DNA from 2 places in the Brevibacillus sp. AF8 genome. Region 2 is predicted to be linked to the other one. Evidence: a T-box and tRNA genes for the amino acid it is inferred to sense, from the RefSeq annotation. Region 2 holds a T-box; the other holds one or more tRNA genes.
What was found. The T-box of region 2 lies ahead of ileS (isoleucine--tRNA ligase). A T-box ahead of a tRNA ligase gene usually reads a tRNA of that ligase, here a tRNA-Ile.
Positions count from the first base shown of each region.

Region 1: it encodes a tRNA-Ile, which carries the amino acid that the T-box ahead of ileS (isoleucine--tRNA ligase) is inferred to sense. The anticodon was not compared.

Region 1 covers NZ_JAGQDN010000008.1:128,830-139,965, forward strand. Annotated here, with positions in the region: gene KB186_RS13035 (DNA polymerase III) at 101-613, opposite strand; partial or broken gene KB186_RS13040 (DUF4280 domain-containing protein) at 1,438-1,854, opposite strand; gene KB186_RS13045 (hypothetical protein) at 2,144-2,788, opposite strand; gene KB186_RS13050 (hypothetical protein) at 2,927-3,418, shown strand; gene KB186_RS13055 (DJ-1/PfpI family protein) at 4,415-5,782, opposite strand; gene KB186_RS13060 (hypothetical protein) at 6,094-6,303, opposite strand; gene KB186_RS13065 (hypothetical protein) at 7,357-7,845, opposite strand; tRNA gene KB186_RS13070 (tRNA-Val) at 8,791-8,866, opposite strand; tRNA gene KB186_RS13075 (tRNA-Ile) at 8,892-8,968, opposite strand; gene KB186_RS13080 (phosphatidylglycerophosphatase A family protein) at 9,333-9,926, opposite strand; gene KB186_RS13085 (alpha/beta hydrolase) at 10,104-10,808, shown strand; gene KB186_RS13090 (hypothetical protein) at 10,811-10,969, opposite strand; gene KB186_RS13095 (YjcG family protein) at 11,115-11,136, shown strand, end outside.
Region 2 covers NZ_JAGQDN010000003.1:244,408-255,543, forward strand. Annotated here, with positions in the region: gene KB186_RS07460 (NAD(P)/FAD-dependent oxidoreductase) at 113-1,042, shown strand; gene KB186_RS07465 (NUDIX domain-containing protein) at 1,057-1,530, shown strand; gene KB186_RS07470 (MFS transporter) at 1,605-2,978, opposite strand; gene KB186_RS07475 (mandelate racemase/muconate lactonizing enzyme family protein) at 2,994-4,145, opposite strand; gene KB186_RS07480 (TraR/DksA C4-type zinc finger protein) at 4,132-4,905, opposite strand; gene ileS (isoleucine--tRNA ligase) at 5,010-7,787, opposite strand; T-box leader at 7,833-8,099, opposite strand; gene KB186_RS07490 (DivIVA domain-containing protein) at 8,190-8,681, opposite strand; gene KB186_RS07495 (YlmH family RNA-binding protein) at 8,782-9,555, opposite strand; gene KB186_RS07500 (YggT family protein) at 9,568-9,834, opposite strand; gene KB186_RS07505 (cell division protein SepF) at 9,866-10,294, opposite strand; gene KB186_RS07510 (YggS family pyridoxal phosphate-dependent enzyme) at 10,337-11,035, opposite strand; gene pgeF (peptidoglycan editing factor PgeF) at 11,056-11,136, opposite strand, start outside.

The DNA.
Region 1 (11,136 bases), on a different contig from region 2:
AATTAAGTGCTCTTCATGAAGAACAAAGGTTATGTTAGGGATTGTAAGATGAAGGACTCATTCGGCACTGGGTAGCCCTACCAAGCCAAATACGCACAGTTTACGATTTTTCTTCACACACTCGAATAATCTCTTTAGGTATTGACTCAAACACTAATATCTCTGGTTTTGGATAAGGTCTTTTTAGCAAGTATTCTTGAAGTGTCATCATGCTATCCCAATACAACTTAATCCAATGCTCAATGCTTTCTCCCGTGTCAAAGTTCAAGGCTTCTTCATCAAAATCCTTGAAATCATCGTAGAACGCTTGGTCATAGATAGAAATAGATATCTCACTATCAAATACGAGAATTTTATCCGTAAACATAGGAAAACAAAACGACTTAAAAAAGCGATTAGATATATCAACACCTATAGCTTCTTTAAAATTAACCCAATCCGGGATACCAAAAGGTCTCAAACTTTCAGTCTTTTCATTTTGTACTCTACCACCGTTACTATAACGATTATTAGACTTTGTAAAGTATTGTATTCCTTCTTGCATGACTTGTTCTTCCGAAACAAAATGTGCGTGATTTTCAGGTAAATAAGCATGATACAACAATAATCTCACTTTCTCTCACCCACTCACTCTTTATTTCTTGGCACATAAGGGAAATGTGAACTTCTGGTAGGATCATCTAGATGTTCAAAAACTCTGTGACTTCCCGTTGGAGTATCAGGTGTACTGATGTTTCCGTCAAATTCTTTATAATACTTGGTGATCCGGTTTGGATTCGGATTATTTGGATTTGGCCAGTTTGAAAATGCCTTATCCGAATTAGTCATTGTTTCTAGCCTTAATTTCTCTACATCAACATCTTTCCCATATTGTGACCTATTAGGGGTAGAGGGTCTACTTGGGTCATACAGGTGCTTTTCAGAATGTGGATTGACAAAATCTTTGGGATTGCTTCCCCCACCGGGTTTTGTAGGAACAGGGGCTTTGCCCGTCCCCTTCTTTCCCTTCTTTAACGCATTCACTATATCCTTAACATTTTTACTTCTCCCCAACGTCAGTGCATGTACGGCAAGCCCGCTGATTGCAAGTGCATCTTCGAGATTGATATCCTCATCCCGCAACGTATCCAAATCTTCTTGCATTGGCTCGATAAAGCCTTCCTTTACAAACACTTCAATACCCTTTGGTAAATCCTCCGCTGCCTTTTTCAAGCCTTTTGGCAAATCATTAGCAGCTTTCTCCAAAGCCCCTGGCAACTCACTTGCCGCTTTTTGCATCGCAGCAGGAACGTCTCCCAACATCGAGATTCCTTTGACGAAATTATCCCACATGCTAGGCTTTTCCTGCGGCTTTTCGCAAGCTGGTCCTTGTCCAAAACCAGCAGCAGACGGCCCGCTATTTGTTGACGACTGATTCCCAATCGTCACACCACCCAAATCCTGCCCGTCATCTTCAATCTTGATCTGCCCACAATAGAAACACATATTTGTTGATTTATTAAGCAATGCCGGATGACCACCGACCATTTTGTCCGCTTTTCCATCTATCCATGGCATTGTTGTCAGAGGTGTGCACGGCATTGGTTTAAGTACACCATTGTTGGCTGCTGTGGCAGAAGCGACTGTGGGATTTTGTAAGCTGCTGCACTTTCCGAATGGCATGATATTTACGTTGGGAACAAAATCCATGATGTTCATTTGCGGCTTTCCTTTTACAAAAACACCATGGCTGAACGGCATTTTCAGCCGACTCTGTTTACTTCCGCTGCTGCATGATAAAATGGCTCCCACAACCACGTAGCTCTTGCGTTCAGCACTTGACTGCTGGATATTGATACCTTCAATATTGGGCAAACAGTCTCCTCCTCTCTGTAAAGGTTTCTATACAGATGGGAGATTCTCATGTTGATCGATACATCCGATATCCAATCTATATATAAAAAGGAAATAATGCCCACGTAATGAAGTATCGGATGTGGAACGCACACTAACAATAGACACAAAGTAACAAACACACCATTATAACCATAGGTTTTTAGAACCACAAAAAGCCACTCGGTTCATTCCCGAGGGCTTCTTCATCATAGATTACCTGAGTATATATGCATCTGCTCTTCTTTAAAAACGTCATTCCGCCAACCTTTCAGGAACCTAACAATTCCTCACTGTACAGCTCCTTTGCTAATCGGTTAACGATATCCCGCTTCATCTCATTTATTCTTTGTCGGGAAACTCCTACATGTCGGGCAATGCTGTTCATACGCATCCCGTCCATCATACATTCAAGGACTGTTCTGTACTTGTTATCCTCAAGATTATTTGCAAAATCGTTTATTTGCCGCACCTTCTCTTCAAAGCTTTTCATTCGCTCGATTCGCTTTTCATACCGTTCTTCCGGAATAGTCAAGGTGGACAGGCGTAAGCCTTTCCCGCTCGGCATACCGGCTGCATCACCATAAGTAGCAACCAATTTCTGTTGAATCGCTGGATTTGAGGCAATCGCCTTATCAATTTCCTTCTTCAGACGTTCTACCTCTTTGACCATCCAATGATAATCCTTGATTTCTTCTTCGACTTTCTGCACTACTTCAAGCGCTGGCTCGAGATTGATAAAACCGAGCTGCCCGCTCCGATCAAGCAACCCTTGACTCTCTATAATGTAATTGTCCCACTCCGGGCAGGCTTCGATCTTACCAACGTGGAGGTTGTAGACACTACAGATTGTTTTTTTACCCCATTGAGCAGCTGGACATTTTTCACAAACTTTTTCGATCAGCTTATCGTTCACCTACACCATCTACCCTTTTCTTAATTCTCATTTAACAAATCGAGTGATTTGATTACTTTTTGAAAATTCCCCATTCTTTAATGGATGTGTGTTAAAATTTAGTATAATCTGTAAAATAAACCCAATAGGAGGTTATCTATGAAAAAGATTATTTTGCTATTATTTACGGTTTTCATGCTACAACTCCATTTCACTTCTGCAGCACTTGCTTTTGGGTCTGACCGTATTAAGGTTGGTGAACAACTTTGTAATGGTTGTTTGCTACAGTCAAGTAACAATACTTACTACATCCAAATATGGAGAGGAAACCTTGAATTATGGAAGAGATTTCCCAGACCAGAAACCCTCTTATGGACCAAGCAAACAAACGACAAATGGGGGAACCACTATCTCAAAATTGATTATTATAGCGGAAAACTCGTTTTGAGCCGTGCGAATGGTGATCCAGCTTGGTACTCAGATAACGCTGCATGGAGCAATATCCATTATCAAGGTAAACCACCTGCAAACCTTAGAGGCGACATTCTGATTATGCAAGATGATGGAAATTTAGTTCTGTATAACACAACGGACTTGAATCAAGGTTGGTATCCTGTCTGGGCTTCCGATACAGGTGTAGGTGGTCCATAGGAAAATAATTATTGGAGCCGTGTAAGCTACGGCTCTTTTTTACTTTTGTGAGGCAATGATGCTACCCCTAATAGAGACATTACCGAAGCATGAAAAGTTTTGTACACCGTTTTGCCCCCGTTCTTTTCAATTATTGTTGTGTGAAATTGACATTATTTACAGAATGTTATAGATTGGAAAATGAGTCACCGACAATGACAAAGGGGGTGTACTCATGCTGAACAAGCACATTGTTCTGTTGGCTGTCTGCTGCACGTTACAATCGACTTTGAACACTGCACTGGCATTAGCAGTAGTTCTTTGGCGGTAATGGTTCAAATAGAGCGGTGAAACCCGTTCTATTGCAACGAAAGCCAAAGAAAGTACCATCCAGATTTTTACCACACCATGACTAGCTTCAGTCAATATCAAGATGAATTTTTCTTGGTATTGCTGTGACCTTAAAGAACTAAAAATAAAAGAAACTACACCTGCCAATTCTCATAATGATGAGGATTTTTTAATTTCACAGAATTTTCAAATCATTGTTCCATTGTGATTGCAATCCCTAATATCTCCTCCTGCTTTCCGGCCTCTCATTACCATAAGAGCAGCCTTTCATTTCAACAATCCAGCTAAAAATCCGATGATTTAATAACTAAAAATATAAAAAACGGTTTACTTTATCACTGTCCAACTAATCCTTGCAGCTTACCCTGTATTTTTGCTTGTGCCTCTTGATCCAAATTCCCATCAAACGTCCATTGCAAAATAAAATAGCCCTCCCAGGATTATTGTCCAAGGGAGGGCTTCCGCATTAGTTGAAATGGTTGTGCTCCATGCAAAAATCTGACGGCAAGTTATCCAACTAACGAGCAGTTATGGTTAAGAAATCACTAGATCAACAACACCAGTATCAATCATTTTTTCATCGGACAGATGGAGGGGCGTAGAAAACAGTCTATTCTTTCAGCCAGCACCCCTGATCGGCAAACCTTCAAGTCGGATAGAATGTCACTACCTTGATGCGCTTATATCTTTTTTCCTGCGGAAGAAGCGCTGATCGATGAAAAAAGCAACGATCAAGGATAGGATGCCGAGCAAAATTGGTACGCCAAACGCTTCAAAAGAGAAGGTTCTACCTTCTAGCTTCAGATGATCGGTGGCGCGATATTCGAGCCGCTTTGCAGCAAATTTCGCCGTCCCAATATCCTCCTGCTTGGCCAAATCCTCGAATGCAGGATCCATTGCAAACCGATCCATTGCTTCGCGATGTAAGTACAGTAGTTCCGCGCTGTTGCCGCTTTCGTTCCATTGGTTGATGTCTTTGGCGGCGGCTGATTCGGCATCGGCACCGACGACAATCATTTTCGCTAGTTTCGGCACGTTTTTTATCTGATAGCGCGCGACTAAGTTAAGGCCATGCTTCGTTACGATCGGTTCGTTTGCACCGGAAACAGTCAACGTCGAAGTCGTGCCAGAAGCAGCGTACGTATCGAATGCGGCGGACAAATCTAGTTCATCAACGCCGTTATACAGCAGAACGCCCGCTTTTACTTTGTTCCATTGATAAGCGTTGTTAAGTATGAACGTTATATCGCTGAGCCCGGCAGTGAACGGTTCCATTTGCGGTTTTTTCACGTAATCGTAAGATGGATAGTTCATCTCTACCGCTACTTTCTCCGCCGCCTCCTCACCCAACTGCTGTGAGATGACATATAGTGTAGCGTCAATTCCCGATGTCAGACCCGCAGAAGATATGATATTGCCTTGTGGGACGTAGCGCAGATCTTTCACCCACTGGACTTTCGGATATTGTTTAATGAGTCGGTCGATGTCTCCCCAATGCGTCGCGGCAGATTTGCCGTTAAGTAAGCCGGTATCAGCCAGGTTTTCTGCCCCATTGCAAATGGAAAGCAATAAAGTCTTGTCGCTTGCGTGCTTCTGAATCCATTCGCGGACAGGCGTATATTTTTTCTCATCTAGAATCGGCATAAACGGTATGACGATAATGTCCGGGCTTTTGCCGAGCATCGCATCCATTTCGTCAAACGAATAATGCGGAACGACATCGAGTCCGCCGGTTAGTGATTTTATTTCACGATCGGGTGCAACGCCGTATACATTGTAAGCTTCCGTCATCGCAAACATCTCGTATGGGACGAGAAAATCGAACACTTCTGTTGATTCATTCGCCAGTAACACTGCCACTGTCGGTTTGTTTGCGTCATATTTCGGTACCTGCACATTCGTCAATGCAGGTGCGGCTTTATCGTAAACCGACATTACCTCATTCATTGTATTGACGAACCCGAGTGTGCCTGCACCTCCTACTAAGACAACAAAAACGATGAGATAAATACTGATTCGCCATACAGTTTTCACATGCTTACTCTCCCTCAGGCTAAATTTCTTACCCATAAAATGTAACAAACCAATATATACTTATCATCAGTCTGTAGCCCGATTACGGGGCTGGCCTAATGTAGGAACCACCTATGGACCCAGGTCTCTTTCCTTTTCTAAACGTGACTCGATAGGGCTATATGCAAAAAATGTTTTTAAATGATATATGGTAACCAAAATGGAGCTACCTCGTTCAAGCTGGTTTATGAAGAGGTCTGTCGATAGATCATAATGTTGTTCAAATAAAAAAGCCCTCCCCGGACTCTGAATCCGAAGGAGGGCTATCGCTTTTACTTCGTTGCTTTTTCTGTTACTCGGTCCAACATTGTAAACATGAGCCAGGGCAATTCGTTTAGGACTCCTACTGGATCGTCGGTCAATCGCTTTTTCCATTTATCTGGATCATTCAGTAGACCTTTGCAAGCAAGACTGTCAATTGCCTTCAATCCTGATTCACGTTTCCAGTCCTCCAGCTTTAATTCTGGTTGTTCTTTATCCACAGAGTTGTCAGACTTATCAATATCATACTAGTGCAACTCATACTTCTCGCTCAGGCTGACCAACTTTCCTGGATAGTCCGGGTCAGATGCATAACCGCCAGACTTTAGGGCCTTTGCATTCGCCTGTGGGTTTCGCCCTTCCCATTTACCATCTTTTTTACGTACCGATTATCTCTAGTCAATTGGCGTATCCATTGCGGTGATTTACCAACTATTAAAGCCAATTTTGACTTGGAAATTTCCTTTGTTGCAGCTGATCAGTTTTCGCCTTTGGTTTCGCCAAATTTTTCACCTCACTTTCGTTTTAAGCTCGTATTGTAGTGATCCGATTTTCAGGTCATCTGATGATGCAAAAATTTGAAAATGTCATCTCTGGGATCAGGTTAAGCAAAAGCGAAAGTAATTTTTCGAAAATAAATCTAGCGAGATTTCGGGGCTCGCTCGACCCGCATAGGGCCTACCCTGTCAGAAGGACCCACAGCCGCAACCTCCCAAGTAATTGCGCCTCACTTATTTGGGCATCCACACGGTTATACACACGTGAATACTAACAACTGCTAATACGCACGTGAACCTTAACTTTTCTTAACAAGGTGACTGTGTAATGGAATCCCTCGCTGCTGCCCTCAAAATTGAGGGGAGTGTCAAATTTGACGCTCCTTTATTCAACGTTGAACGGAGTATGCCAGCAAAAAAAGTTTTGGGAGATTCACACTATTGGAAAAGGCTGTCGGAGTCGGTCTACAGAAATGCGTTCCGGATAGTTATCATGTGGGGGGATACCTCAGAACAAGGGGAGAAGACAGATCGTTAAGATTTGTCTTTTTTCTTTGTAAACAAAAAGAAAACAGACACATGAGGCCTGCTGATTGCTAGGAATTGTTATGAGCTTTATTGTGTTTATCGTATCTATCCTTGTGGGTTATCGCTATACATAATAATAGGAGGTTTTTTAGGGAGCGACATGCTATTTGCACCAGTGGAAACAACAACTAGAAAGCAAGCTATTACCAGTGAAATTCTTGAAAGGACAGCTAAAAACTTCCTCATATGTTACCCCTCATTTCTTTTACCGAATTTAACCATATTATATACTTCATTCAATTTTTTCAGAAGTTCCAAATCCATATCTTTTTTTAATTCACAATGATGCATGTTGATCTCAACAGCCCAAGACATTATTTCTTCGATTCGATTGATTTTTCCGTAATACACAATACTTTGTAGATAAGCATCCATGCCCTCATTGAAATGACCGCGACTAACAAGGAAGGCTCCTTTGTTTTTGTAATAATTCCCTATTCCTGAAAAGTTGTAAGCATTATTAAAATCAAAAGAGAAGTTATGTTCCTCTGTGTTGATAACTTGTTCGATGGAGTTTACGTCATTAACGTAAAGCAATGCTTCTATTAGGTCGTTGACTCTATGGATTAGATTGTTCTTTGTCGCTTCCCCTACACACTCCCTGAGCAATGGTATTGCTTCCTGATAATGACCAGTCTTTGACAAGATAATTGCACGTAGATACTTGGAGCGTTCCATGATAAAACGATAGCCTAACTTTTCGTACAAGTTATCGAAATTAATAGCAAATACTCAATGGCAAGCAGATACATCTTGGTGGATATCCCAAAAAGATTGATATGATGAGTTTTTTTCATATGATTGGACTCACGATAAAATGCAAGACAGCTTAAGAACGTTATATACTACTATGAATTTCGAAGACAGCCTATCAAACAAGGAGTAGGCTGTTTTGTTTCCTCCACTGCATTACGATTTCCCGACACACGTAGGAACGCAAGCCTTTGGATCGGCAGAGCATCTATAAACATCGCAGGTGATCCTGCAATCACCAAACCCGTCCTTCGGCGTAATTGTGTGTCGTTTTGCGATTTCAATCTGATTGCCACAGACGTAGGCCAAATTTACAACTGCCTGGCCAAAGGCAGACACTTCAACTGCGCATAAAGCTGACAAGACGGAAACCTGATAGAACCTGAATTCACTTGTACACATGGCACACCTAACTAAGAATGCAAATCTCTTTCAAAGAAAAGACCACCCGTAGGCGGTCTAATCTATGCTTCAAACTTTTTCATAAATCAGAAGTAATTACTAACCATTCATCGCCTTACTGAAAAAGCAGGACTGAAAAGAATTCGATTTCACGATCTACGTCATACTCATGTCGTTATGCTTTGAAAATGCGAGAGAACAATAAACGCATAGCGGAGCGTATGGGATGGTCAAGTGTGAAGATGCTGGATCGCTACTCGCACATTACACCACACATGCAAAAGGAAACAGCGGATGCTTTCGGGGAAATGTTCTTTTCGGCACCAAATGGCACCAAAAAATCTTTAGTCGAATAAAGGGCACCACTTCGGCACCAATTTGCTCTTGATCGTAAAAAAGGGAACTAGTGGGGTCGTTATAAACATAAGAAAAACCCTTGATTTCTCAAGGGTTCTAGCGTTTATATTATGGTGATCCGGACTGGGTTCGAACCAGCGACCCCCACCCTGTCAAGATGGTGCTCTCCCAACTGAGCTACCGGATCATGGGATATATGTGTGATCGTTTAATGGTGGGCCCTGTAGGACTCGAACCTACGACCAATCGGTTATGAGCCGACCGCTCTGACCAACTGAGCTAAGGGCCCGAATCGTATCGGACGTCGATCACATTTATTACTATACAGCATCGTAAAATGGATTTCAAGAGGAAATGAATAATTTCTTGTAAAAATTTTCACTCGTACCAAAAGAACACTAAGAAACCCAGTGAAATCAGGCTTGTTTTTACCTGTAAAAAGCCATTCCCCACCGCTGCTGCCCACATCCCCTACCAAAACATGGGATTCCTTGCATGATGGCATCGCATCATACATGACTGCATCAAGGCACTTAAGCTCCACCGGTGAAGAATTGGCTCCTGACAGACTTAAGGCAATCCAAGAAAGGTTACAAAAAGAAACAAGATAATTAGGTAACGATTGAAACATACTCCATCATCCCAAACCTAACCTACCCCGCCTGCTCCGTACCTTTCCCTTTCTCCTCGACACGCAACTCGGCTTCCTGTTGCTTCAACGCCTCGCTTCGTACCAAGTCCGCCTCCTGCTCATCTCTCATCCGATGCGCCATGCGGCTAGATGCATTGGCTGCCACACTCGCCACGAGGTCGTCCAAAAATGTGTGAACGCGTCCCTCTGCCGACTTGGTATCCAGTCTTTTAATCACCCCGACCTTGTGCTTATCCAAATGTCCAAAGGTGGTAACTGCGATACTTCCATATCCAAATACGGAGCCTAGCGCCAATGTTTCGTCGCATCCGAACAGTCCTTCATCTGACGCGATAATGGATTGAAGCGGCTCAGACAAGAGGCCCTTCTCTGCTAACGTATCCAACTCAACGCCAACCAGGATGGCGTGCTGCATTTCCCTTTTTTCCAAGACCGCGTTCACGCTCTCGATGCACTGCGCCATCGTGAGATCTGGATGGTAAGGCGATTGCATGAGATAGACGATTTCTGCGATATCATCCACCGTCACTCCGCGTTCTGCCAAACGTGCGAGAGCAGCGTTTCTGACTTCGATGCTGTGTACTTGCTTCTTCATATAAGAGACAACCCCTTCCACAAATCGAGTGAAGTCGTTTCCTACCATAGTATCACACGCTGACCAAATTGCGACAATCTTTCGCCCAAAGCCTGACTCTGCACCCAAACTCTTGGGCACGCCCGCTCGCTCCTGTATAATAATGAACAGGAATATCCCAATAAGGAGGACACCGCAGTGGCCCTTGAGGAAATCATCTTGGAAAGCCGGCATTTGGGGACGCCGGAAAAGCTGATTGTCTACACACCCCAACGCTACTCGCCACTCTACTCGTATCCAGTCCTCTTCGTACAAGATGGAGAAGATTACTTGGCAATGGGCAGAATGGCTTCTTTGCTGGATCAATTGAATGGGGACAAAGAATTGCCTGATATCATCGCTGTCTTTCTCCCTGTCGAGAAAAGCAAACGGAACGACCGTTATCATCCGGATGGCAAGGAGCACATGGCCTACCGTCGCTTCCTCGCCGAAGAAGTCGTGAGCTATGTCGATACGCATTACTCCACACATCCTTTGGGCAACGCACGAACACTTCTTGGCGAATCTTTGGGCGGAGTTGTCTCTCTGTTCACGGCGCTCAACTATCCACATACGTTTGGACAAGTTGCCTGCCAGTCGATTGCCATGGACGCAAAGCTAAATCGCTTGGTAGCTGACACTGACTTTTCCGTACCGCAGACCATTTATTTGGAGATCGGGACGGAGGAAACGGCAGTAAGCACAGGGCGCGGCACATTGAATCTTCTTGCGGCCAATGAAGAGCTGCGCGAGATTTTGGGCACGAAAAAAGCCACCCTCGTTTATGAAACGTTTGAGGGTGACCATACGTGGGGCCACTGGCAGCGCAATCTACCGCGTATGCTAAAGACGCTTTACGGGTAAACTTACCGTGGCTGTTCTTCTTGCGGACCTTCATCCTTAATCGTCGATACGAGAGCATCTTCGAACTCTCCTTTTCGTATCGCAGTCAAGATCGTGAAGGTCAGCACAGACAATAGAAGCAGGACGAGAAAAATGAATGTGATCATCATAGCCGTATGCATGCAGTGCGGCACCTCCTTGCACTACACAGTCTTTCCTTTGTCGCAAGGAATATACGGACCCACGCTTAACATTACACAAATGAAGAATTTTCTGTTAAAATAAGATCTTGTAGAGCATGATAGATAGTAAGGAGGAGTGGTTCTGATGATGTACAGTATCGTAATAT
Region 2 (11,136 bases):
GATCCAACTCGATCGGTTTTCCCTCTGAGTTCTTGCACTTGCGAATCGAAACAGGTAGTCTAAAAATGAGGAAAATCAGATAGATGAATAAGGGAATCGGAGGGACTTGAGAGTGGAACACATACAGGTGCTGATCGCAGGTGGCGGCATCGCAGGGTTGTCCGCAGCAATATGGTGCCAACGATTAGGTCTTTCTTGTCTTCTTATCGAAAAAACGGATAGACTCGGCGGCCAACTGCATCACATTTACAACGAGATTACCGACTTTCCGCCCCTTGTATATGACCAGGGAGCTGCCCTTGTAAAGGAACTGATCGCACATCCTTTCATCCAGCAGCAAAACATACGATTGAACGAAACCATTCTTTCCATTGATCAGGAAACGAAACAGGTGACCACTTCGAAATCCGTTTATCGTGCCGACTATTTACTCATCGCCACAGGAGTTGGCTGGAATGAAATACCGGCCTTAGCTGATTGTCCGAGCGTCCTGTCGCCTTGGTTTTCTACAACTGCCCAAGCGCATACCATCGCCGGGCAAGATATCGCCGTTATTGGCGGAGGAGATCGCGCATTAGAAAGTGCAGCAAATTTGAGTTCGCATGCCCGACAAGTCTATCTGTTGGTTCGGAGCAATCGTTGGCGTGCTCGTCCCGAATGGCAAAAGAAAATCACAGGCCTCCCCAACATCCAAGTCCTGTGGGAAACACAAGTCAGCGACTATAAGGAAGAAGAGGCACGGACTGTTCTGACACTCACCACTACGCGCGAAAACAACCCGCAGGCAATCATAGTGGATTGGATTCTGCCGCGAATTGGTGTTCATGGAAACACAGATGGTCTCGAAGGGTTGGACACGTTTGGCGATAAGTACTTGCAAACGGACTTGTATCAACGAGTCCACTCTCCATGGATATACGCAGTCGGAGACGTGAGCAACGGGGCTGCTTATGCGAGTTTGTCTCTGGCAGTTGGGCAAGCAATGAAGGCAGTCAAACATATTTCCTTGCAAATTCAAACTAACAGATCAATGAGCCTGTAGAAGGAGCGCTTTGCATGTACGCTTTTTACGACGATTTCGGCTTACCTGTCAAGCTAACCTTTTCCCCAGAAGAGTATCGTAACCACCAAGCAGGTCACGTGCTGATCTTCGCTTTTTATCAAGGAAAGCTGTTATTTACTCGCCATCGTACACGCGGTGTGGAGCTACCAGGGGGAAAGGTAGAAGCAGGAGAAAACAGCCTGTCTGCAGCAGTTCGTGAGGTCTTTGAAGAAACCGGGGCCATACTGGAAGGGATTGAGCGCATCGGACAGTACACCATCGACGACTCGATGCGAAAAGATATTTATATCGCCAAGGTAGCGCATTATACAAGCCAACCAAGCGGCTCAGACGTGCTTGCCACCATTGTGTTTGCGGATATCCCGCGAGATGTAAAAGGCAATCCGGAGTTTAGCCGCATTCTGCAAGATGATGTGTATCCGCTCGCACTCGAACGAGCTTTACGCCATCGCTTCGCTGAGTCCTAGCCATCATAAACAGGCTCGTCCCTGTCGCTCTCCGACATTGTATTCGGTGAGAATAACCGACAGAGACAGCCTGTTTATTGTTTTTCCTTTTCTTTTTTTCCCGACAATACACGCTTGACGAGCTCATTTGGATCAAAACCATACTTTTTAATGGCTCTCTCACGTTGTTCCTCATGTACCGTTTCTGGTTCAATTCCCAGTACCTCTGATATTTGCCGCCATGCTTTCGTTTCGCTATTTTTTGTACCCTGTCCTTGCTGCTCGACCTGCTTGGGCTTCAAGAAAAAGATCGCAACTACAGCGAAAACGAGCGATAACCCTGCAATTGATAAAAACATGACCGTCCGAGAAATTCCCAGCAACCAGGTAAAAATAGGTGGGCCGATCGCAACACCGATAAAACGGACTCCGCTATACAAAGAAGTAATCATGCCCCGCTCTGTTTTCTGTACGGCCCCAACGATCATGGAGTTCAAGCACGGTAAAATCATCCCCGTCCCCACGCTGCCGATGACCAAAATGCCTATTAGAACATAAGCCCCTTGGACAAAGCTGGCCAGAATATAAGACGTAGCCAGCAAAAACATGCCAATAATCACAAACAGACGCATCAGCTTCAGCTTCTTTTTAATGATAATCCCTGTCACATATGCCGCTATACTCATCACGAGCAAAGGAATCGCCAAAAAGAAGCCTTTGATGACACCATCAATCTTGTATTTTTCCTCCAATAAATCAGACAGGTAAAACAGTACACCAAACAACGTGAACAAGCAGATGCTCCCTATAAAAAACGCGGGGACAAGCCATTTTCCATGCTGCTTGAACACTTGCGCGATTGAATGCATGTACTGCTTGACGGGGAGCGGCTTCTTCTCCTGTTTCTTTTCCTTGGTCAGAAATAAAAACATCAGGAGGACGACACCGCAAATAATCGGAAACGCTAGGAAGACCATGTACCAAGAGATGAGAGCAAGCAAGGAGCCAAAAATCGGACTTAATACTTTTCCCATCCCATTTGATGTCTCCAAGAGCCCCAATGCCCTACTCTCCGAGGCGCCATCGAACAAATCCCCTACCAACGCCATCGCGATAGGGGCTGTCCCAGCGGCTCCGATCCCCTGCAACACACGCCCTCCCATGATAGCCATGTAAGGTTGATCCAGCCACAGCGCGGCAAGCCCTGCGAGTAAACCACCCAGACCATACAGGGCAAGCGAGATGATGATGACAATTTTTCTCCCGAATCGATCCGACAAATAGCCGGCAAAAGGGATAACAATACCTGCTGCAATCGAAAAAGCGGTGATCAATAAGCTCGACTGTAAGGAGGTGAGCTTCATTTCCGTTTTCATGGTAGGCAGTACAGGGATCAGCATCGAGTTGCCCAGCACCATAACTAATGGAACCCCGACAAGCCCAATCAGGTTTTTCGCATTTTGTGCCATACGAAACTCCTTATCCTACGCATAAGCGCTTCCGTCCCAGCGCAACGCGTTCATAATCTCCCAGTCAGGTTCAACGCCTATTCCCACGCCAGCAGGAAGAGTCACTTCGCCGTTTCTGGGTCGCAGCGGAAATAATTGTGTAAACGGGTTCTCCATGACGTCCCATTCGACTGGCTCAATGGGATGGCTATCCATCTTGGTCCATGCCAGCAAGCAAGCTTGTGCAAATAACGTATACAATCTTGCCAGCGAGCCATCAAAGGAATGCGGAGACACGCGATAACCAAACTGACGGGCCATTTGCAAATGCGTTCGATAATCGTCAATGCCCCCCGTATGCATCAGGTCAGGCTGTGCAATATCAATGGCTCCCCCCTCATACAAGGGCAAAAACTGTGCGCAACGGATCAAGTTTTCTCCGCCAGCAAGCGGGATGGATAATGATGAACGAAGCTTGATATATTCTTTTGCACGATCCATAGGCATCGGCTCCTCCAGCCAAAGCCAATTGCCATGTCGGGAGAAAAGCCGCTCCCACTTCCTTGCAGTCGCACAGTCGTAGCTCTGATTGGCATCTACTGCTACTAGAATTTCTTCGGGAAGCAAATTCATCAGTTTTTCGATGTGCGTCTGATCCTCAAGAACAGAGCGTCCGCCAATCTTTACCTTCACCATCTTGAAGCCATCGTCGACTTGCTGGCTGACTTGCTTCCATGACTGTTGCATCCAGTCTTCCGTTTCCCGGTAGGATTGGAGGGAGGCATATACCGGGATGCCAGAATGAATCTGGCCTCCCCACAGTTGGCACACAGATAGCCCCGCCACTTTCGCCAAAATTTCCGTAAGTGCCATACTGACACCTGAAGCCGATCGCTGATGCCACTTTCCTATGACATCGACAATCGCTACTCTGTTATCCACCTGCTTACCCAGCAAGTACGGAATAATGCGCTCACAAAAGCCCTTGTGCAGCGTTGGCAGCCAATCGATAATTTCTCCCCAGCCATCTACTCCAGACCGTGTGATAATCCGAATGAGATAACTAGTACGATAACGCTTGTACCCATTCGCATCACCGTAAGCTTGCGATAGACGATGAAGCAGCGGATACGTTTCCACGCGCTCAATTTGCAGGTCTGAAATCTCTACCTGGTCATGAGTAGTCATCTATGCCCTCTCGTTCGGCTTGCTCTCCCTCATAATCGTCATAGGAGAGGAAGTTGCCCTTCCCTTCTCCCTTTCTCATGTACTCCTCATACGTCCCGCTTCTCATAAAATGCACACTGTCCGGTCCGTGATAGCCTTCAATATCGGTGTAACCGATCTCCTCTACGGCTTCAACAAAGCCATCCGGCTCATTGCTCTCGATATACATTTCTTCGTAATCTGTCTTGTCAGGTTCCTGGTACGAAAAAGGAGTGCTGGATGTCCCCCATGCCTCGACAATTTGCCAAGCATCCTCACCGTCGAATCCGTTCTGTCCTTCTTTTTCATCCAAAGACGTTCGTCCGAAGGGTGGCTGCAAAAACTCCTCTTCAATCGGACGCGACTCATTGATTATCGGCGCTGGTGCGTGCTCCTTGCACGTTTGTGCCTGAGGCAATGCTTCCAGTCGCTCCACAGGTATTTGCTCTCCACAGACCGTACAGAGGCCGTAGGTGCCTTCCTCCATACGCAGTAGCGCCTGATCAATCTCTTTTAATGTCTCACGATCGAGACTATCAAGAGCCAAATCTTTTTCCCGTTCAAACATCTCACTGCCGATATCTGCCGGATGATTATCGTACATGGCAAACTCCTGCAAAGAGGTTGTCATCGGTTCTCTCATGCCATAATGGTCCTGTACGCGGTCTTCCAGTTCTTTCTTCTGTTCCAGCAGCTTTTCCCGGAAGCTGGCCACCATCTTTTGGTCCACGCTGTACACCACCTTTGTTTGGTTTCCTCAACAGGTAGTATGTCTTGGTCCCGAAGGAAATATGACCAGCAAAAAACCTGCCACCCCCAAAGGGAATGACAGGTTGATCAACGTGTTTATTCTGTTACATGTGCGTAGTGTTGTTCTACGATATCAGCACAACGTACGCAGAGTGAAGCGTGCGACTCGCGAGTGCCAACATCTGGTTTTACTACGCGGCAACGCTCGCATTTTCCACCGTCTGCGGCAGAGACCACAGCAGCAATTCCTTCGAGTTGTACTGCCTCTGCCGGAGCAGAAGCGCTGTATACATCCACGTGAGCGACGATGAACAGGTCAGCCAGATCGTCCATTGCTGCCAATGTTTTCGCAACTTCTTCCGTTTGTGGGTACAGAGCCAGCTTCGCATCAACAGAGTTACCGAACACCTTGTTACGGCGCGCTTCTTCCATGGCTTTGAGAACCTCGTCTCGGATCGCCAGGAAAGCATCCCATTTGCTCTCTGCTTCTGCTGCAAAGCTGAGATGTTGCTCGTCGCCTTCTGGCATATCCGTCAACTGCACACTCTTCTCTTCCACTCCTGGAATGAACGCCCACACCTCATCAGCTGTATGCGGCAACAGTGGAGCAACCAGCTTCACCAGACTGAGCAAGCAATCGTACATTACTGTCTGTGCAGCGCGGCGCTTCAGACTGTCAGGTGCTTCTACATACAGGCGATCCTTGCAAATGTCCAGATAGAATGCGGACAAATCAATAACGCAGAAGTTGTGAACGGCATGGAATACAGTATGGAACTGATATTCATCATACGCTTTGCGTGCGCGCTTCGCGACTTTTGCCGCTTTCGCCAGAACATAACGGTCCAGCTCACCCAGCTCTTCGTACGCTACGCGGTCTGTTGCTGGATTAAATCCATCCAAATTACCCAACAGAAAGCGGAACGTATTGCGGATTTTGCGGTACACCTCAGCGATCTGATTGAGAATCGCATCGGAAATGCGCACATCAGCCTGATAATCAACAGAAGCTACCCACAGACGCAAGATATCTGCGCCCATCTTGTCAATAACTTGTTGTGGCACGATGACGTTACCAAGGGATTTGGACATTTTGCGTCCTTCCCCATCCAATGCAAAACCGTGGCTCAGGACAGATTTGTAAGGAGCTGTGCCATATACGGCAACCCCCGTCGAGAGAGAAGAGTTGAACCAGCCACGATACTGGTCAGAGCCTTCCAGATACATATCCGCTGGCCAAGCAATCCCTCTTTCGCGCAAAACAGCCTGATGGCTGGAGCCGGAGTCGAACCAAACGTCCATAATATCCGTTTCTTTGCGGAAATCCTTGCAATCGCATTTGGTGCAAGAAAGCCCTTCTGGAACCAGCTCATTCGCTTCACGGGAGAACCATACTTTCGATCCTTCTTTGCGGAACAGATCAGCAACATGGTTGATCGTCGTATCGTTAATGATCGGTTCGTTACACGATTTGCAATAGAAGATTGGGATCGGTACACCCCATACACGCTGACGGGAAATGCACCAGTCTCCACGATCCGCAATCATGTTAGCCAGACGAGTTTCTCCCCAATGAGGAATCCATTTTACATTTTTAATCGCTTCGAGCATTTGCTCACGGAATCCGTCAATAGATGCGAACCATTGCTCTGTCGCGCGATAAATAACCGGTTTTTTCGTACGCCAGTCATGTGGGTAGGAGTGCGTGAAGAAATTGAGCTTCAAGAGTGCTCCATTTTCTTTCAGCTTTTCCGTAATCACTTTGTTGGCATCTTCATAGAACAGACCTTCAAAGCCTGGTGCTTCATTGGTCATTTTACCTTCGTGATCTACCGGGCAAAGGACACCCAAATTGTATTTTTGACCAACGTTAAAGTCATCTTCGCCGTGTCCCGGAGCAGTATGAACGCAACCAGTACCTGCATCCAAGGTGACATGCTCGCCAAGGATGAGCGGAGACTTGCGATCGTAGAACGGATGCTGAGTCTCTACGCCTTCCAGATCTTGACCTTTAAAGCTCGAGAGAATCTCTACGCCTTCCCAGCCAATTTCTTTGCTCGCAGCTTCAATCAGACCGTTGGCTACCAGGAACTTGCGGTCATCCACCTTCACGACGTTGTACTCGAGCTCAGGGTGCAGGCTGATCGCGAGGTTTGCTGGCAATGTCCAAGGAGTCGTTGTCCAGATAACAACGCCTGTTTCTGTGTCCAGCTTGCCTTTTCCATCTGCTACCTGGAAGCTGACGTAAATAGAAGGAGAGCGCTTGTCTTTGTATTCGATTTCTGCATCAGCCAGAGCCGTCTCAGAAGACGGAGACCAGTACACACAGCGCAGACCTTTGTAAATATAGCCCTTTTTCGCCATTTCGCCGAATACGCGAATTTGGTTGGCTTCATACTCAGGCAGGAGTGTTACATAAGGGTTTTCCCAATCTCCACGAACGCCCAGACGCTTGAATTGGTCACGTTGCTTGTCGATATAGGACCAAGCATACTCTTCACAGCGTTGGCGGAAATCGTTCACTTCGATGCTGCGACGATCCAGCCCTTGTGCATTGATAATCGCTTGCTCAATCGGCAAACCATGTGTATCCCAGCCTGGGATGTACGGCGCGTAAAAGCCTGCCATGGATTTGTAACGAACGATGAAATCCTTGAGGATTTTGTTCAGTGCGTGACCGATATGGATGTCTCCATTCGCATATGGAGGGCCATCATGCAAGACAAAAGACGGGCGGTCTTTTGTACGATCCAACACTTGTTGGTAAATATTTTGCTCTTCCCATACCGCTTGCATCTGTGGCTCGCGGCTTGGCAAATTTCCGCGCATGGGGAAATCTGTTTTTGGTAGCGCTAAGGTTTTGCTGTAATCCATGGCCTGATTCACTCCTTAAATAAATAAAAGCCTTCACTCATCCCATAAAGGGACGAGAGAAAGCTCCCGTGGTACCACCCTGATTGAACAAACCCGTACGACAAAAAAGCCTGCATCGGATTCGTTCCACTTCACTCATTCGTAACGGGAATGACGCGCTCACTTACTCACCTGTGCAACCATCAAGGTTCTCGGTTTTCGGATATTGAACTCCCGGGTGATTTTCTGCGAAAGCAACTGGCCGGGTTTTCACCTTTTCCCGACTCTCTAGGCAGTGCTGGCTCACGTACTCTTCCCGTTCATCGTCTATGATTTGTTTAAGTGTGTTCAACTTCTATAAGTGCTTTATTTCGAAAAAGTTGTCTTTCATTATAATACCATCATTGCTCGAACGTCAATGATTTATTCAACTGTTACAGGCGAATCAACTTGTGGCTGTTCAATGCTGTCCCAGTCGCCATTTTCCAGCATTTCCAACTGCGCTTCCAAAAGCGTACGAAAGCGCATACGGTAAACCGAAGCACGTTTTTTTAATTCTTCGATTTCGATTGCGATTTTGCGCGACTTCGCCAATGCTTCGTTGACGATTCGGTCTGCATTTTTCTCGGCTTCTTTTAAGATGAGCTGCGCTTCCTTGCGGGCATTCGACTTCACATCCTCCGCTGTCTCCTGCGCCACCAAAATCGACTTGCTCAAATTTTCTTCCAAACTCTTATAGTAATCTACGCGCTCATTCAGAATAGCTACGCGCTCTTCCTGTTCTTTTTTCTCTTTTATCAAGAGCTCAAAATCTTTGATCACCTGATCGAGAAATTCGTTCACTTCGTCAATATTATACCCACGAAAGCCTGTGCTGAATTCCTTATTGTGTATATCTAACGGCGTTAATGGCACATGAACCCCCCACTTTTCCCGATAATTCGTCTTCAATTATTTCGACAGGAATAGCAGTGTTTCCTGCCGTATTTTACATTTTTTTGCGCCTTGGTCCATCTTATGTAACCAGTTCGACAATCATGCGGAGTCTTCCGCTGCGTGTTGGACCTGCTACCTCAAGAATTTTGAACCGACCATATCCTGCAAGTGATACCATATCCCCCATCTGGAGTTGATACGATGGGTCCTCGATTACTTTCCAGTTGATTTTTACTTTTCCCGCTCGAATGGGCACAAGTGCTTTTGCGCGAGACATATTGTGTACTTCTCCGATGACCGCGTCAATTCGCGGTGATGGTACGGTGATCGTTTTTTCAACAAACTTGGGAGCAGGAGGTGTAAAGTCCTCCCATTCTACCCGTTCAAACTGAACAGAAGTCCGGTGAATTTGCGTCACCTGCGCACAGACAAAATCAGCAACTTCTTCTGCTACAATTGCATAGCTGCCAGCTGAATCTGTCAGCATATCACCGAATTTCTCCCGCTTCATCCCGACACCCAGCATGGCCCCCATCACATCTCGATGCTCCAGCACATGAAAGCGCTGATCAGCCTTGATTGCCAATAAGGTAATGCGATAGTCATCAGGCTCTACAGGGATATACTCCGGATGGATGATAATACGAACTCGCTCGGCACCCTCGTAGCCTCCATAAGGAGAAACCTTCACATCTCTTACTTGTGAGGATAGACTCTGAAAAATCATCAACTGCCTAGGGTCTACAAAATCAGTAAGGCGCATGGCCTGCTTCCGCTCTACTTGCGTCAGCATTTCCAGCGCCCGTTCAACAAAGGGACGTTCTTCTTTTGAAAAATGGTCAAATATGCTCATCGTTTCACTCGCCTAGAACATGATTTGTTGCAAAATGGCGTACAGGCCAGATTGGGCAAAACGCAGTGCAATCAATGCGACAATCGGGGAGATGTCGATGAAACCGAGCGGTGGGATAAACCGGCGGAATGGCGCCAAATAAGGCTCAACCAGTCTTTCCAGTAACTGACCGATGCCTGTACCCCTCATTTGAGGAACCCATGACATCAAAATGTAAGCAATAATCATGTATTGATATACCGTAAAGGCAAAATTTAAAATCGAAATGACAGCAGTCATTGGCTCACCCTTTTACATTCGTCTTAATTGGCTACTCTTCCAACACACTGGAGATCGTACCCTGAATATCTACATGATCGGGCGTGCACACGAAGATCGTGTCTCCGACCTTTTGGATATCGCCGTTTAATGCGTAGACCGTCCCGCTCAAAAAGTCGATAATTCTCTTGGCTTGGTCTTTTTCCACGCGATGGAGGTTGACCACAACCGGTCTACGATGACGCAGGTTATCGGCGATATCCTGTGCGTCACTGTAATGACGGGGTTCACAGAGAATCAAACGGATTCCCTCCTTTTCCCGTGCTTGAAACGGTACCACGTTGTTAGCTCGGCCGATTGCTGGCTGGCGTTTGTGCGAGGACTCTTGCTCTTCTCTTTCCTCTTCCACTGTTGTTGTCTCTTCGATGTATTCCTCGTTTTCTAACCCCAGAAACCCCATCAATTTATTCATAACACCCATACTCTTCCTCCTCTCTTACTCCGTGGTTTGGTCTGCTTTCCTTTACTCCGGCTTGACCAATACCGATCCTAAACGAATATATGTAGCTCCCTCTTCAATGGCCACTTCAAAATCACTAGACATGCCCATAGACAGCTCTTCCACCTGTGCGTGCGGGAATGCCATCTCGTTAATCCGTTGCTTCCACTCATAGAGGCCACGGAACACCTGTCTGGCTTCCTCTTGATTTTCGACAACAGGCGCCATCGTCATTAATCCAACGATACTTATATGTTTCATATTACTGGTTTCGCGCAAAAAAGCCAATACGTCATTGGGACTAAGCCCAAATTTTGTCTCTTCACCGGATATATTGATCTGTAAAAAGCATTTTACGACATGATCCAGCGCTTCACCGCGTCGATTTAGCTCCTGTGCCAAAGAAATTCTGTCCAGAGAATGGATGTACGGGAATCTTCCTACGACTTCTTTTGCCTTATTCGTCTGGAGGTGCCCGATAAAATGCCAGATCCCTTTATCGCCGTGTAGCTCGTGCTTCGGCAGGGCATCCTGCACGCGATTTTCCCCGATATTCTCAACGCCTACAGCGAGCAAGTCCCCAATGGCATCTGCGTCGACATACTTGGTCACGGCAATAATTTTTACTTCCTCACGTTTGCGGTTCGCCCGATCGCAAGCAGCCTGAATTCTTGCCTCGATGGATTGCAGTCGTTCTTTTAACAATTCTTGTTCCTTGGTCATAACGAACCCTTCCCTTTCTTCTATAGGTTTTCCTTCCAGCCGATATAAGAAGCCATGCGCCCGGTAGTTCCTTGTATTCCGGCTTCCTTGCGATGAGAGAA